Regions from separate parts of the Rhodopseudomonas palustris HaA2 genome, predicted to be linked through region 2. Evidence: riboswitches for the same ligand, from Rfam matches in the RefSeq annotation. Region 2 holds a riboswitch; each other region holds the start of a gene.
What was found. A riboswitch is a leader RNA that binds a small molecule or an ion and turns the genes downstream of it on or off. The one in region 2 is predicted to bind cobalamin.

Region 1 (4,006 bases), 1.7 Mb from region 2:
ACGCCGCGCGGCCCGCCGGCGCGCCGCCGATCGCGGCCGCGCCGTTCGCCGCCTATCCGATGCGCCCCGGCGTCACCTTCATGCACTACGGAGTCGCAGTCGACGACCACATGCGGATCGTCTGGGCCGACGACCGCCGCAACGACAGCCTGTTTGCGGCCGGCATGATCATGGCGGCCAATGTGATCGGGCACGGCTATCTGGCGGGCCTCGGCCTCACCCTCGCGGCCGTATTCGGGCGGCTCGCTGGAGAGGAGGCGGCGCGTCATGTTCTCGGGTGAGATGCCGACCGATGAACTGACTGCGGAGGCCGAGCGCGTGCTGCGGATCTGCACCGCCTGCATGTATTGCGACGGGCTGTGCCCGGTGTTTCCGGCGATCGACGGCAAGCATCGATTCGATCTCAGCGACCTCAACTATCTCGCCAATCTCTGCCACAATTGCCGCGGCTGCTGGTACGCGTGCCAGTACACGCCGCCGCATCCGTTCGCGGTCAATCTGCCCGCCACGCTGGCCGCGGTGCGGCGGCGATCCTATGCGGACTATCTGTGGCCGGCCGCATTCCGCCGCGCCTTCCGCGCGCCGGTCGCCGGCATCGTCGCGATCGTGAGCCTCATCATGCTCGCCACCCTCGCTCTGGTGCTGATGTCGCGGCCGCCCGCGGCGCTGTTCGGCGCCGACGACAGCGAGGGCGCGTTCTATCGCGTGCTGCCATGGTCGGTCATGGCCGGCGCCGCCGGCGCGTCGCTGCTGTGGGCGGTCGGCTGCATCGCGCTGGCGACGCTGCGGTTCTGGCGCGCGATCGCACCCGACGTGCCGCGCGGCGCGCTGCTCCGCGCGCTGGCGCCGGCGTTGCGCGACATCGTCACGCTGCGCCATCTCGGCGGCGGCGGGCCGGGCTGCAACGACATCGGCGAGCGCACCTCGCAGCGCCGCCGGCTGTTTCACCATGTGATGGTCGCGGGCTTCGCCGGCACCTTGCTGTCGACCGTCACCGCGGCGATCTATCATCACGGCTTCGGCGTCGCCGCGCCCTATCCGCTCACCAGCCTGCCGGTGCTGCTCGGCCTCGTCGGCGGCGTCGTGATGCTGGCGGGAATCGGCGGGCTGCTGTGGATCGAATATCGCGCCGATTCCGAGCCCGCCGACCGCACCGAAGTCGCACTCAACGTCGCCTTCCTGGTGCTGCTCGGGCTCGTCACCCTCAGCGGGCTCGCCGTGCTGGCGCTTCGCGACACGCCGGCAATGGGGCTGCTGCTGGCCGGCCATCTCGGGCTGGTGTTCGGGCTGTTCCTCGTGCTGCCATTCTCGAAGGCCGTCCACGCCCCGTTCCGGGCCGCCGCCCTGCTGCGCGCCGCCGCCGAGAAGGCCGCGGCGGTCGCGAGGCGCAAACCCGATCGCGGCTGACGCGATCGCAACGGGACGGCGCTGCCGCAACGGGGCGAAGCCGTCTTGATCCAACGCAAGCGCGCGCTGATTTTATGGCATCCCGGCGGGCTTCTGCGCGACGCAAGCTCGATTGACACGTCTGTGTTTTCGGACCAAACATCGCGCTGCCGACGGTTCCTGTCTGCGGACGGGACGAAGAGGGAATATCGGAAGTCATCATCCAGACGCGGATGATGGCGGTGCCGAAGCTGCTCCCGCAACTGTGAACGGCGAGCCATCGCAACACGCCACTGGGCAGACGCCTGGGAAGGCTGCGTTGGCCGTGACCCGTGAGCCAGGAGACCTGCCGTCGCCTGCTGATTGACGCCATTCCGGGCGGGATGATCCGGGGTGAAGTTCGGCCGTTCGGAGTGCAGGTCCGTTCGCCGGTTTCGCATCATCGCCATGCGCGATGGTCAACCGACGGATTGGGCACGATGCCGCTCTCGATTGTTCGCTCCGATGGGCCCGACGCCCTCGATGCGTCCGAAGCCCCGCCTTTGCCCGCCGAACTCATCGTGCTGTCGTTCTCGGACGCGGCCCTCGCCCGCTACGCGCGCGTCTGGCACCATGCCGGCTGCAAGCTGCCGCAACTGCACCTCGCCAACGCCGCCCGGCTGTCGCTCGATCAGTCGTTGCGCACGGCTGTGGCGTCGGCGCGCGGCGTGATGATCCAGCTGCCGCACGGCCTCGACGATTGGCGCGACGGCGTCGAAACCCTGGCGGCGCTCGCGCGCGAGCAGCGGATCGCCCTCGCCATCGTCGCGGAGACCGACGACGTCGATCCGCGGCTCGCCGGACTCTCCAATCTGCCGCGGTCGACGCTGCGCCGGCTGGCCACGCTCTGCCGAGGCCGTGACGACGCCGCCGCGCGCGCGGTGCTGACGCAATTGTCGCTCGCCGCCGGCCTCACCATCGCGCCCTGGCTCGACCAGCCGGCACAGCCGACCGCCGAGCCGATCCGCGAGGCGGTGCGATGAGCTACACCTACGAAACCAATGGCGACGCGATCTATCGGCAGTCCTTCGCGATCATCCGCGCCGAGGCGCAGCTCGATCGCTTCGACCGCGACGAGGAGATCGTCGCGGTGCGGATCATTCACGCCAGCGGCATGGTCGAGGTTGCGGCCGACATCGTCTTCACCTCCGGTTTCGTCGCGGCGGGCCGCGCGGCCCTGCAGGCGGGCGCGCCGATCCTGTGCGACGCGCAGATGGTCGCCAACGGCGTCACCCGCAAGCGACTGCCGGCCGACAACGAGGTGATCTGTACGCTCGGCGATCCGCGCGTCCCGGCCCTCGCCGCGCAGCTCGGCACCACGCGCTCCGCCGCGGCGCTCGAATTGTGGCGCGAGCGGCTCGACGGCGCCGTGGTGGCGATCGGCAATGCGCCGACCGCACTGTTCCGGCTGCTGGAAATCCTCGGCGAACCCGGCGCACCGCGCCCCGCTGCGATCGTCGGCATCCCGGTCGGTTTCGTCGGCGCGGCGGAATCCAAAGAGGCGTTGCTCGAGGCGGCCCCCGCACCCTGCGTCATCGTCCGCGGCCGTCGCGGCGGCAGCGCGATGACGGCGGCGGCGATCAACGCGCTGGCGAGCGAAGTCGAATGACCCGCCCGACCGTCTATGGCGTCGGCGTGGGCCCCGGCGATCCGGACCTGATGAGCGTCCGTGCTGCACGGCTGGTCGGCGCCGCCAAGGTCGTCGCTTACTTCAGGAAGGCCGGGCGCGCCGGCCACGCCCGCACCATCGTCGAAGGCCTGCTCGCCGACGGCGTCGTCGAGGAGCCGCTCGACTATCCGGTGACCACCGAAATCCCGCTCGACGATCCCGCTTACGCTTCGACGCTGCGCAGCTTCTACGAGGACTGCGTCGCGCGGCTGTCGGCGCATGTCGCGCAAGGCCGCGACGTGGTCGTGCTGTGCGAAGGCGATCCGTTTCTCTACGGCTCGTTCATGCACCTCTATCATCGGCTGCTCGGCGATGTGCCGGTGGTCGTGGTGCCCGGCATCTCCGGCATGGCGGCGTGCTGGACGGCGAGCGGGACGCCAATCACCTATGGCGACGACGTGCTGTGCGTCGTGCCCGCGACACTGAATGCGACACGGCTCGCCGAAGCGCTGAAGACCGGCGACGCCTTCGTCATCATGAAGCTCGGCCGCAATCTTCCCAAGGTCCGGCGTTCGCTCGAAGCCGCCGGGCTGCTCGATCGCGCCGTCTATGTCGAGCGCGGCGCGATGGCCGGCGAGACGGTGATGCGCCTCGCCGACAAGCCGGACGATGCGGCGCCGTACTTCTCGATGATCCTCGTCCATGGACAGGGACGACGGCCATGACCGGATCGGTCGTCGTCGCAGGTCTTGGCCCAGGTGCTCAGGAGCTGATCACACCCGAAGTAACCGCGGCGCTGGACGCCGCGACCGATCTGGTCGGCTACGCGCCCTATGTCGCCCGCGTCGCAGCGCGCAACGATGTCCGCCGGCACGCTTCCGACAATCGCGAGGAGATCGATCGCGCCTCGTTCGCGCTTCGGCTCGCGAGCGAGGGGCGGCATGTGGTGATCGTGTCCTCCGGCGACCCCGG
Region 2 (4,006 bases):
CGACGATCGCGACGACCGGCATCAGCAATACCCCGGCGATCGCCGCCGCCAGCGTCGCGTCGGCAAATCCGAAATGTCCGATCGCCGCGACCAGCAACGGCACGCCGGCGATGCCGCCGAAGCTGGCGCCGTTCAGCGCCAGGCTGATCGCCATGCCGCGGCGCCGGTCGAACCACAGCCCGAGCGTGCTGGTGATGGCGCCGAGGCTGGTGCCGGCCCAACCGACCGCGAGCAGCACATAGACGGCGTAGAGCTGCCAGACCGCATCGATCCGGCCGAGCAGCGCGGTGCCGAGCGCCATCGCGGCGATGCCGCCGAGCAGACAGGCGCGCGGCCCGATCACGCGGATGACGTCGCCGACGAAGGCGACCAGCAGCGCGCCGCCGAGATAGAAGAACGTCGTCGCGGTCGCGATCAGCGACGACGGCCAGCCGTGCAGCCGCGTCAGCTCGGCGAGATAGACGCTCTGGCCGTAGAAGCCGAGCGCCCAGCCGAAGGTCGCGACCGCAAAACACATCGCGACGATCCGCCAGCCTTCATAGCGAATCGAACTCTCGTCGCGCAGCGGAAGGTTCACCATCCGCGGCGACCGGCCTTCGTCGCACGCGACGGCATCGGCGTCTCCCCTGCGTCCGGCTCGGACGGCCGGATCGTCTTGTTGTTCTTCGTCGCGATCAGATGCCGCGTTCTGGCACGGCGGCTGCGGCCGCCGCCACCCGTTTTCGCGACCAGCCGGTGATCGCGAGCACGACGAGGCCGAGCAGAACCGGCGGAAACACCGTCAGGTTGACGGTCGCCCAGCCGTAATTCGCCAGCAATTGCCCGGACCCGAACGAGCCCAGCGCCATCATGCCGAACACCACGAAATCGTTGAACGCCTGCACCTTGTTCTTTTCGCTCGGCTGGTGGGTCTCCAGCACCAGCGCCGAAGCGCCGACGAAGGCGAAATTCCAGCCTACCCCGATCACGAACAGCGTCGCCCAGAAATGCGGGGCGGTGATCCCCATCAGGCCGATCGACGCGCCTGCAGCTTCCAGCGCCAGCCCGAGCGCGACCACGCGCGGCGCGCCGAATTTCGCGATCAGCGAGCCGGTGAAGAAGCTCGGCGCATACATCGCGACGATGTGCCATTGCAGGCCGAAATTGGAATCGCTGATCGGCAGCCCGCACATCTGCATCGCGAGCGGCGCCGACGTCATCACCAGATTCATCATCGGATAGGCGATCGCGCCGCACATCGCCGCGGCGATGAAGCGCGGCTGCCGCACGATTTCGAGCAGCGGCCGGCCGCCGGCGAAATCGGCGGGCTGCGGCTTCGGCGCGTCGACGCTCCACAGCACCGCCATCGCGACCAGCGCGACCGCGGCTTGCACCAGATAGCTGAAGGCGAACAGATAAGGCTGCCAAATGTCCATGGTCCACTGCACCAGCTGCGGACCGAGCACGCCGGCGAACACGCCGCCGGCCATCACCCAGGATACCGCCTTGGGGCGATACGCGACGCTGGCGCCGTCGGCGGCGGCGAAGCGATAGGATTGCGACACCGCGCCGTACAGCCCGCCGAGAAAGGTGGCCACGCAGAACAGCTCGAACGAGCCGTACAGGATCGCCAGCGCGCCGAGCAGGCCGGTGAACGCGCCGCAGCCGGCGCCGATCATGAAGGAGACGCGGCGGCCATAGCGCCGCGCGATCGCGCCGGTCGGCAGCGTGCCGGCGGCGAGGCCGACCACATACATCGAGATCGGCACGGTCGCGAGCGCCACGCTGGGCGCGAGCTGCGCGCCGATGATCGAGCCGGTGGCGAAGATCACCGCCGCATTGGCGCCGGTCAGCGCCTGCGCCGCCGCCAGCCGCATCACGTTCGAGCGTGCGCGCGCATCGTCAGCGAATCCATCGATCGCGGTCGCGTCAACCATTGGTCGTTTCGCCCTTCACCCGGTTCGTGTGCGGCCGGGCCGCAGGATCGCGCCGCATCATAGGCCGCAGCGGCCCGCGATCAACTGCCGCGGCCGGACCTAACCTATGCGAAGCATTCAGGTTTCGCCGCTTCGGGAGAAGCACAGGATGAGATTGTTGGCCGGCATCTCGACGATTTCGGCCAGAGACAGGCCGCCCCCTGCCGCGAGCTGCTGCAATTCGTCGACGTCGCGCACGCCCCATTCGGCATTGGCAGCGCGCAGGCTGGTGTCGAACACCGCATTGCTGATCGCGGTATGGTGGCCGTCGCGCTTGAACGGCCCATACAGGATCAAGCGCCCGTCCGGCCGCAGCGTGCGCGCGGCGCCGGCGAACAGCCCCTCCGCGACCGGCCACGGCGCGATGTGCACGACATTCGCGCAAAACACCGCCGCCAGCGGCCCCGGACCGCGCCCGTCGGTCATCTCCGCGCACCAGGCCGGATCGGACAGATCGATCCGCAGCGGCGGCCGCACATTGTCGAGCCCCGCGTAAGCGCGCCAGGCGGCAATGCTGATCAGATGCTGCGGATGACAATCGCTCGGCCACCAGACGATCCCGGGATGCGCGCGGGCGAATGCGATGACGTGCTGGCCGGTGCCGCTGCCGGCCTCGAGCACGTCGCCCGTTGTTCCGTGCAGCAGCCGGCCCAGCACCTCGCAGATCGCCTGCTGGTTGCGATGAAAGGCGGCGGCGTCGAGCCGGCCGTCGGGCTCGACCGGCCGACCGTCCTTGCCGAACTCGACCACATAGTCAGCCATCCGCCCCGCTCCTCGTTGATCTGACGCAAGCCGCGTTGTCACTTCCAAGCCACATAGCGAAACAAAGCGGCGGCGACAAACCAAGCCGGCCCGCAACGCCGCCAAGGGCGAATTGACTTTGCGCATTCTGACACTTTTAGTTGTAGGCGACGGTTCCTCTCCGGAGGATCAAAAGGGAATGCGGTGCGGGTGCCTTCGGAAACCCAACTCCGCAGCTGTTCCCGCAACTGTAAGCGGTTCGACTTTCGTCGGAATGCCACTGGGAAACTCGGTCCTGGGAAGGCGACGGAAGGTAACCCCGCGAGCCAGGAGACCTGCCGTCATCCGTGGTCACACGCGAGAGTGCCGGTCGGGAATTGCAGGCATTGGCTTCATCGGATGCGCAGGCATGTCGATGAAACCTCGTTCGCTGTGACGTGCCACAAACGTCGACCGAGGTTCATCCATGCCGTCTCGTTCCGATGCCGATTGCCGGCATCATTCCGCGCGCTGCCGCGCGCTGCTGACATCCACCATTCTGGCGTCCAGTCTGTTCGCGAGCGTCGCGCCGGCGTCGGCGCAGGACAATACGCTGCCCGCCATCAACGTCACCGCGACCCGCAGCTACGAGGGCATCGTCGGCACTTCGAGCACGGTGATCACCGCCGACGACATCGCGCATTCGCCGGCGCAGACCGTGCAGGAGATCATCGCGCAGACGCCCGGCGTGCAGACCAGGACGCTGTATGGCGGCGTCAACGGCACCGGCTCGTCGATCGATCTGCGCGGCTTCGGCGCCACCGCGACCTCGAACACACTGTTCCTGGTCAACGGCCGCCGCCTCAACGACCTCGATCTGCAGGGCGTCGACCTGTCGAGCATCCCGCTGCAATCGATCGAGCGCATCGAGATCACCCGCGGCAGCAGCGGCGCGGTGCTGTACGGCGACAATGCGGTCGGCGGCGTCATCAATATCGTCACCAAGACCGGCGCCGGCGGACCGCCCGCGACGTTCCGGGCCGAAGGCGGCTTCGGCTCGTTCAACCAGCGGCTGGCATCGATTTCCGCGGCGTACAATTCCGGGCCGTGGTCGACCTCGGTGTTCGCCAACGGCGTGCGCTCCAACGGCTATCGCGCCAACAACGCGCTGGAACAGAACAACGCGATCGGCGAGCTGCGCTATGCCACGCCGGATCTCAGCGCCTTCGTCAACGTCTCCGGCGACAATCAGCATCTCGGCCTGCCCGGTTCCCGGATCGTGGATCCCTCGATCGGCGTCAACCAGCTCCAGACCGATCGCCGCGGCACCA
Region 3 (4,006 bases), 860 kb from region 2:
CGCTCGTCCCAATAGCTGCGCGCGTCGCCGTCGAGCTGCGGCCGCAGCCGTTGCCGATACAGATCGGAATTGTCGTCGGCAGTGCCTTCGCCGAAGAAGCGCCAGAACTGCTCGTAGTCCGGCAGCGCCCGCAGTCCGGCGAGCTTCAGCTTCAGCAGCGCCAGATGCGCCTCGTTGAGATCGACCGCAAACACCTGGGCGGGCTTCGCGGTGAGATAGGACAGCGCGTTGCAGCCGCCCGACGAGATCGTGACGATGGTCGAGCCGATCGGCAGTTGCAGCGCAGCGAGATCCGCCTCGGGGTCCTCCCAGATCTGGGTATAGACCAGACGACGGAACCAGATCGAAAACAGACGATCCCAGATCGTCGACTCACTACGATCCTTGCTGTTGCGGACCGCATCCGCGATGAGCTGCTGCGTATTCATACCACCCTCGAATCGGCAATCGTTCGAGAATAGCCGCGGTGCACTGCAGTTTTGCGACAGTGGCGCGCGGAACGGAGCGGTCGCTGTCATCGTCGTGTCGTCGCAAACGACGATGAATGGCGGATGATTCCAGATCGAGGGCGCTCTCCGTGACCATGATCAACTCCGACGTCGCTGCGCGGTCGGCCTGGCCGGTCGACGCGACCTCGCGCATGAACCGGATGTATCGCTATCAGCGGCACATCTATGATGCCACGCGCCGGTACTATCTTCTTGGTCGTGACGAACTGATCGCCGCACTGGCCCCCGCCGCCGGCGACAACGTGCTGGAAATCGGCTGCGGCACCGGCCGCAATCTGATCGAGGCTGCGACCCGGTACCCGAATGCGCGCTTCTATGGATTCGACGTGTCGACCGAGATGCTGACCTCGGCGATCAGCGGGATCGAGCGCGCCGGGCTGAGCGGTTCGGCGAAGGTCGCCCATGGCGACGCGACCAACTTCACCGCGCAGGCGGTGTTCGGCCAGCCGATCGGGTTCGACCGGGTGATGATCTCCTACAGCCTGTCGATGATCCCGGACTGGACCGCGGTGATCGAGCGGGCGATCGCCAGCCTGAAGCCGGGCGGGCAATTGCACATCGTGGATTTCGGCGACCAGAGCGGTCTGCCGGTCTTCGTTCGCCGCGCGCTGCGCCGTTGGCTGGCGCTGTTCGACGTCACCCCGCGCGACGAGCTCGAAGCGACGCTGATGCAGATCGCGGCGCGCATCGGCGCCGGGCTGACATTCGACCGGCCCTATCGCGGCTACGCGCAGGCCGCTGTGCTGACGCTGCCGTCGCGGCGCCGCTCGCCATGAGCGGATGGCTCGCGCTGCTTGCCGCGGGCCTCATGGAGATCGTCTGGGCGGTGGGCCTGAAGCACTCCGACGGCTTCACCAGATTCTGGCCGGCGCTCGGCACGCTGGTGGCGATCCTCGCGAGCTTCGGCCTGATGAGCATTGCCCTGAAGTCGCTGCCGTTCGGCACCGCCTATGCGGTGTGGACCGGGATCGGCGCCGCCGGCAGCATCGTGGTCGGCATGGCCGTGTATGGCGAGCCGGCGACCGCGGTTCGTATGCTGTGCCTGACGATGATCGTTGCCGGCATGATCGGGCTCAAGCTCAGCACGCCGGCGTAAAGCGCACCGCTCCCGACCAAGGCGGCGATTGACAAAGCAGGTGCGTCGCCCTCCTATCGAACCGTTCAGGTGTGCCGGGAGTCTCCCGGCACAGGGAAGCCGGTCCGGGCGCCTCAGGCGGTGCCCCAAGCCGGCGCTGCGCCCGCAACTGTAGGCGGCGAGCGATCCTTCATCATGCCACTGCGCCGATCGGGCGCGGGAAGGCGAGGGATTGCGACGACCCGCGAGCCAGGAGACCGGCCTGAGCCACGTCATCTTCCAGCGTGCGGTGCGCGCGGCTGGGGCGGTCCGCCGCATGGGTGACAGGAAACTGCTCACCGTTCGGGGACCCCGATGTCCGAGACCATTGCCCGCGATATTCCTCCTCCCACCACCGCCGTTTCGCCCGCTTCCGATGGATTTCGATTTCGGCTCGTCGCCCTGCTCGGCGGGCTGGTGATCGCCAACATCGCCGCCTGGGCCTGGGCGCTGACCGCCTTCGCCGGGCAGCCGGTGCTGATCGGCACCGCGGTCCTCGCCTACAGCCTCGGCCTGCGCCACGCGCTCGACGCCGATCACATCGCGGCGATCGACAACGTCACCCGCAAGCTGATGCAGGAGGGCAAGCGGCCGGTCGCGGTCGGCTTCTTCTTCGCGCTCGGCCATTCCACCGTGGTGCTGGTGGCGTCGCTGGCGATCGCGCTGGCGGCCAATTCGCTGACCGAGCGGTTCTCCGGCTATCGCGAGATCGGCGGCGTGATCGGCACCTCGGCCTCCGCGCTGTTCCTGTTCGCGATCGCGATCGCGAATCTGGTGGTGCTGAGCGGTGTCTATCGCGCGTTCAAGAAAGTTCGTGCCGGCGAAGTGGTTCACGACGCCGACATCGACGCGCTGCTGCAGCAGCGCGGCTGGCTGGCGCGGCTGTTCCGGCCGCTGTTCCGCTTCGTGTCCAAGAGCTGGCATCTGTATCCGATCGGGCTGTTGTTCGCGCTCGGCTTCGAGACCGCCAGCGAGATCAGCCTGTTCGGCCTCGCCGCCAACGCCTCGGGGTCGATCTCGCACTGGTCGATCCTGGTGTTTCCGGCGCTGTTCGCCGCCGGCATGACGCTGGTCGACACGCTCGACGGCGTGCTGATGCTCGGCGCCTATGGCTGGGCGTATCGCAACCCGGTGCGCAAGCTGTACTACAACATGACCATCACCTCGGTCTCGGTGCTGGTCGCGATCGTGATCGGCGGCATCGAGACGCTCGGGCTGCTGGGCGGGCGGCTGCATCTCGAAGGCGCGTTCTGGGAGTGGATCTCCGAGCTCAACGAGAATCTCGGCGTGCTCGGCTACGGCATCGTCGGCCTGTTCGTCGCGAGCTGGATCGTCTCGACCATCATCTACCGCGCCAATGGCTATCACCGGCTCGACGAACGCGCGCCCGTCGTGCAGAAATGACCGCCATATGACGATGCGTCCAAATCCCGCGTCACGCGCGGCGGCGGTCACGGCCGCGCTCATGATCGTGGTCGGCCTGCTCGCGCTCGGCTCGCTCGGCGTCGGCCCGGTGAAGCTGTCGCCGCTCGCCGTGATCGATGCGCTGATCGGCCGTGGCGGCGAGGTGCAGCAGATCATCGTGCAGCAGATTCGCCTCCCGCGCGCCATCCTGGCGCTGGCGATCGGCGGCATTCTCGGCCTGTCCGGCGCGGCGCTGCAGGGCCTGCTGCGCAATCCGCTGGCGTCGCCGTCGCTGTTCGGCGCGCCGCAATCGGCGGCGTTCGGCGCCGTGCTGATCATTGCGCTGGGCTGGGCCGATGTCCGCTCCTATGCGTTGCCGGTCGCCGGCATCACCATGGCGTTCGTCTCGGTGTTCGTGCTGCTCACGGTCGCCGGCCGCAGCGCCAGCCTGCTGCTGCTGATCCTCGCGGGACTGGCGATCTCGAGCCTCGCCGGTGCGGCGACCGCGCTGGTGATGAATTTGTCGAACAATCCGTTCGCCAGCCTCGAAATCGCGTTCTGGCTGCTCGGCTCGCTGGAGGACCGCAGCTTCCGCCACGTCGCATTGGCGCTGCCCTTCATCGTCGTAGGCGCCGCGCTGCTGTTCAGCCAGCGCGCCGCGTTCCGGGCGCTCAGCCTCGGCGAGGAAACCGCGCAGAGTCTCGGCGTCGACGTCGCGCGCCTGCGGCTGATCGTGATCGCCGGCACGGCGCTCGGCGTCGGCGGCGCGGTGTCGGTGTCGGGCACGATCGGCTTCATCGGCCTGGTGGCGCCGCATCTGGTGCGGCCGCTGATCGGCCACGATCCGGCGCGCTTGTTGATCCCGAGCGCGCTCGCCGGCGCCGCGCTGCTGCTCGCCGCCGACATCGCGGTGCGGATCATTCCGTCGACCACCGACATCAAGGTCGGCGTGCTGACCTCGATCATCGGCGTGCCGTTC
Region 4 (4,006 bases), 150 kb from region 2:
CGCATCTCGATCATCTCGGCCTTGCGCTCGCTCATCTTCTGCACGACGACGCCGGAGAATTCCTCGTCGACGTCGACCACGACTTCCTCGATCGGCTCTAGCAATTGGCCGTCTTCGTCGCGGGTCAGGACGACGCGCGGACGCGACACGCTGAGTTCGAAACCCTCGCGGCGCATGTTCTCGATCAGGATCGCGAGCTGCAATTCGCCGCGGCCCGACACTTCCATCGCGTCCTTGTCGGCGGCCTCGACGACGCGCAGCGCGACGTTGCCTTCGGCTTCGCGCAGCAGGCGGTCGCGGATCAGGCGGCTGGTGACCTTGTCGCCTTCGGTGCCGGCGAGCGGCGAGTTGTTGACGATGAACGACATCGACACGGTCGGCGGATCGATCGGCTGGGCCTGGATCGGGGTGTCGACCGACGGGTCGCAGAAGGTGTCGGCGACGGTGCCCTTGGTGAGGCCCGCGATGGCGACGATGTCGCCGGCTTCGGCGATGTCGAGCGGCACGCGCTCGAGGCCGCGGAAAGCGAGGATCTTGGTGATGCGGCCGGTCTCGACCAGCTTGCCGTCACGCGACAGCACCTTGACGCTCTGGTTCGGCTTGACCGAGCCCGACGCGATCCGGCCGGTGATGATGCGGCCGAGATAGGGGTTGGCTTCGAGGATGGTGCCGAGCAGACGGAACGGGCCTTCTTCCACCGCCGGCGGCGGGACGTGCTTGAGCACGAGTTCGAACAGCGGCCGCATGCCGTCCTCGTGGCTGCCGTCGGGCTTGTCCGACATCCAGCCGTTCTTGCCCGAGCCGTACAGGATCGGGAAGTCGAGCTGATCGTCGGTGGCGTCCAGTGCGGCGAACAGGTCGAAGACTTCGTTGACGACTTCGGTGACGCGGGCGTCGGAGCGGTCGACCTTGTTGATCGCGACGATCGGCTTGAGGCCGAGCTTCAGCGCCTTGCCGACCACGAATTTGGTCTGCGGCATCGGGCCTTCGGCGGCGTCGACCAGCACGATCACGCCGTCGACCATCGACAGGATGCGTTCGACCTCGCCGCCGAAATCGGCGTGGCCGGGGGTGTCGACGATATTGATGTGCGTGTCGTCCCACACCACCGAGGTGCACTTGGCCAGAATGGTGATGCCGCGCTCGCGCTCGAGATCGTTGGAGTCCATCGCCCGTTCGACCTGGCGCTGGTTGTCGCGATAGGTGCCGGACTGCTGCAGCAGCTTGTCGACGAGGGTGGTCTTGCCGTGGTCGACGTGTGCGATAATGGCGATGTTACGAAGGGTCATGGGTTCTCTGTCGGGTCCTGCGGGCCGGGTGCCGGTTCAGCGCGATCGCAGACAAGCCACGGAGGGCGCCTTCATGGCGCGCCGCAATCTGCCTGTGCCTGAAACGCGCGGGGCAATTCCAAAAAACAGGCCCGGCCGAATGAGGGCCGGGCACTTGCACGCGTTGCGACGCAATATAACCAAAAATCGCGAAAAAACAATGACGATCGGGGATTTGTTGTTTTCATCAGCTGCGTCCGGGGGTTGCGCGGACTGAGGCCGGCGCGCCGTTTCGCATGGCGGGCCCGGACGGTCAGCAGTCTCGTATTACCGTCCACGTGTCCGAAGCTTGGCGGTCGAAACGAACCGGCCAATCTCAGACGGGAAGGCTTGCGGACAGTATATGTAATGTTATAACGTTGCGTATACGGAACTTCTCGTCTCGCAGTCAGGGTCCCGCCATCCCGCGACGCGGTCGGCGGACCTCCGAGCCCGGTCGGACTAGCGGACGGGAAAACAACGGGCGGGTTCGTTGACAGCATTCGGAGAGCTCCAGTACGGTCGCGCCCGACGGTTCCCGCAAGGGATCAATAGGGAATGCGGTGAGGGTCGCGCGCGATCCGATTCCGCGGCTGCCCCCGCAACTGTGAGCGGCGAGCCTTTCGCCACACGCCACTGGGCCTCGTGCCTGGGAAGGCGGCGAAAGGCACGGACCCGCGAGCCAGGAGACCTGCCGTCGTTCGTGGTCACACGCGAGCGCATCGGGCGGGGTGTCCTGGTGAGTGTCGAACTGCGGCCGTCCGGCTGCGGCAAGGCCTTGGCTTGCGGTGACGTGCCACGTTAACCGCGAGTCCCTCGATGTCTCCCTCTCCGACTGCTTCCGGGCGCAACCGTCGCCTGCTGTCCTCCGTCGCCCTGACGGCTCTGCTGTGGCCCGCTGCCGGCCACGCCCAATCCGCGCCGCGCGGCCTCGACCCGATCGTGGTCGAAGGCCAGACCGCGCGGCCGTCCAAGCCGCGCGCGGCTTCGTCCGCGGCCGGCTCGTCGCGGACGCGCCGGGCCTCGGCGCCCGCGTCACGCCCGCCTGCCGCGCCTGCTGCCGCGCCGTCAGCCGCCGTCGCAGCCGTGCCGACCTTCAATCTCGGCACGATGGCATCGACCGCCAGCCGCCTCGGATTGACGCCGCTGCAGACCCCCGCCTCCGTCGACATCATCACCGCACAGACCATCGCCGAGCGCGGCCAGCGCGATGTGCTCGACGCGGTCACTCAGAACGCCACAGGCATCACGGCAACACCGGAGCCGGGCAATGGCGGCGTGGTGTTCTCGACCCGCGGTTTCAGCGGCACCGGTTCGGTGATGACCCTGTATGACGGCACCCGCCTGTATGTCGGCGCCGGCACCGTGACCTTCCCGTTCGACACCTGGTCGGCCGAGCGCATCGAGGTGCTACGCGGCCCCGCCTCGGTGATGTACGGCGAAGGCGCGATCGGCGGCGCCATCAACGTGATCACCAAGCAGCCGCTCGACGTGCAGCGCAACCAGGCCGAAGTGTCGCTCGACACCAATCTGACGCGACGGATCGCGGTCGACTCCGGTGGTCCGATCAACAAGGATGTCTCCTATCGCATCACCGCCACCGGCAACATGTCCGACGGTTGGGTCGATCGCGACAAGACTTCGAACATCGCCGTCTCGGCCGCCGTCAAGGTGAAGCAGACCGACCACCTGACCTGGACCCTGTCCACCGCCTATGGCGACCGCCACCCGTCGCTGTATTACGGCACGCCGCTGGTCAATGGCCGGCTCGACGAATCGCTGCGTTTCAAGAACTACAACGTCGGCGACAGCAGCATCCGCTATCAGGACAGCTGGACGCAGTTGAAGTCCGAGTGGCAGGTGACCGACAGCATCACCGTCCGCAACGCGCTGTACTATCTGAACAGCCGCAGGCACTGGAAGAGCGCGGAGGAATACGCCTTCAACCCGACCACCCGCCAGGTCGACCGCAGCACTTATCTGGAGATCTTCCACGACCAGCAGCAGATTGGCGACCGCATGGATGCGACGGTGCGCGGCCATCTGTTCGGACTGGAAAACACCTTTGTCGCCGGGTTCGACGTCAACCGCATCAACTTCAAGCACACCAATAATTCGCCCTACGGCGGAACGTCGTCGGTCGATCCGTACAATTTCGATCCGGGCTTGTTTGCGAGCCCGGATCTGACACGACCGGGCTATTCCAGCGTCACCAATCAGTATGCGGTGTTCGCCGAGAACCGTCTGCAACTCACCGAGCAATTGGCGCTGATCGGCGGCATCCGGCAGGACCAGCCGACCGTGGAGCGGACCGATCTGCGAAACCCGGCTAACAATTACACCCGATCGTATTCTTCGACGACGTGGCGGGCCGGGGCGGTGTACACGCCGATCCAGGACCTCGCCTTCTACGGCCAATATTCGACCGCGGTCGATCCGGTCGGCGGTTTGGTGACGGCGAGCAACGCCAATGCGAAGTTCGAACTGGCGACCGGCAAGCAGGTCGAGATCGGCGTCAAGCAATCGTTCTGGGGCGGGCGTGGCGAGTGGACCCTGGCGGGCTACCACATCGTCAAGAACAACCTGCTTGCGCGCTCTTCGGAAGATCCAGATCAGGTCGTCCAAGTCGGGCAGCAATCGTCACGCGGTATCGAAGCGTCGGTTGGCTTGGCGCTCGACCACGGTTGGCGGGTCGACGC

Region 1: it holds a riboswitch for cobalamin, as region 2 does, so the genes downstream of both, RPB_RS24655 (hypothetical protein) here and RPB_RS23565 (TonB-dependent receptor) in region 2, are expected to answer to the same signal.
Region 3: it holds a riboswitch for cobalamin, as region 2 does, so the genes downstream of both, RPB_RS03720 (HoxN/HupN/NixA family nickel/cobalt transporter) here and RPB_RS23565 (TonB-dependent receptor) in region 2, are expected to answer to the same signal.
Region 4: it holds a riboswitch for cobalamin, as region 2 does, so the genes downstream of both, RPB_RS00510 (TonB-dependent receptor) here and RPB_RS23565 (TonB-dependent receptor) in region 2, are expected to answer to the same signal.

Annotation. Positions count from the first base shown of each region.
Region 1 is NC_007778.1:3,634,089-3,638,094, forward strand. Features, by position in the region: gene tcuA (FAD-dependent tricarballylate dehydrogenase TcuA) at 1-281, shown strand, start outside; gene tcuB (tricarballylate utilization 4Fe-4S protein TcuB) at 268-1,407, shown strand; cobalamin riboswitch at 1,544-1,754, shown strand; gene RPB_RS24655 (hypothetical protein) at 1,866-2,408, shown strand; gene RPB_RS16020 (precorrin-8X methylmutase) at 2,405-3,034, shown strand; gene RPB_RS16025 (precorrin-2 C(20)-methyltransferase) at 3,031-3,759, shown strand; gene cobJ (precorrin-3B C(17)-methyltransferase) at 3,756-4,006, shown strand, end outside.
Region 2 is NC_007778.1:5,292,031-5,296,036, forward strand. Features, by position in the region: gene RPB_RS23550 (MFS transporter) at 1-580, opposite strand, end outside; gene RPB_RS23555 (MFS transporter) at 675-1,916, opposite strand; gene RPB_RS23560 (DUF938 domain-containing protein) at 2,034-2,717, opposite strand; cobalamin riboswitch at 2,851-3,053, shown strand; gene RPB_RS23565 (TonB-dependent receptor) at 3,163-4,006, shown strand, end outside.
Region 3 is NC_007778.1:819,040-823,045, forward strand. Features, by position in the region: gene RPB_RS03705 (DUF3419 family protein) at 1-428, opposite strand, end outside; gene RPB_RS03710 (class I SAM-dependent methyltransferase) at 584-1,285, shown strand; gene RPB_RS03715 (DMT family transporter) at 1,282-1,605, shown strand; cobalamin riboswitch at 1,656-1,864, shown strand; gene RPB_RS03720 (HoxN/HupN/NixA family nickel/cobalt transporter) at 1,939-3,027, shown strand; gene RPB_RS03725 (FecCD family ABC transporter permease) at 3,035-4,006, shown strand, end outside.
Region 4 is NC_007778.1:110,298-114,303, reverse strand. Features, by position in the region: gene typA (translational GTPase TypA) at 1-1,289, opposite strand, end outside; cobalamin riboswitch at 1,823-2,020, shown strand; gene RPB_RS00510 (TonB-dependent receptor) at 2,127-4,006, shown strand, end outside.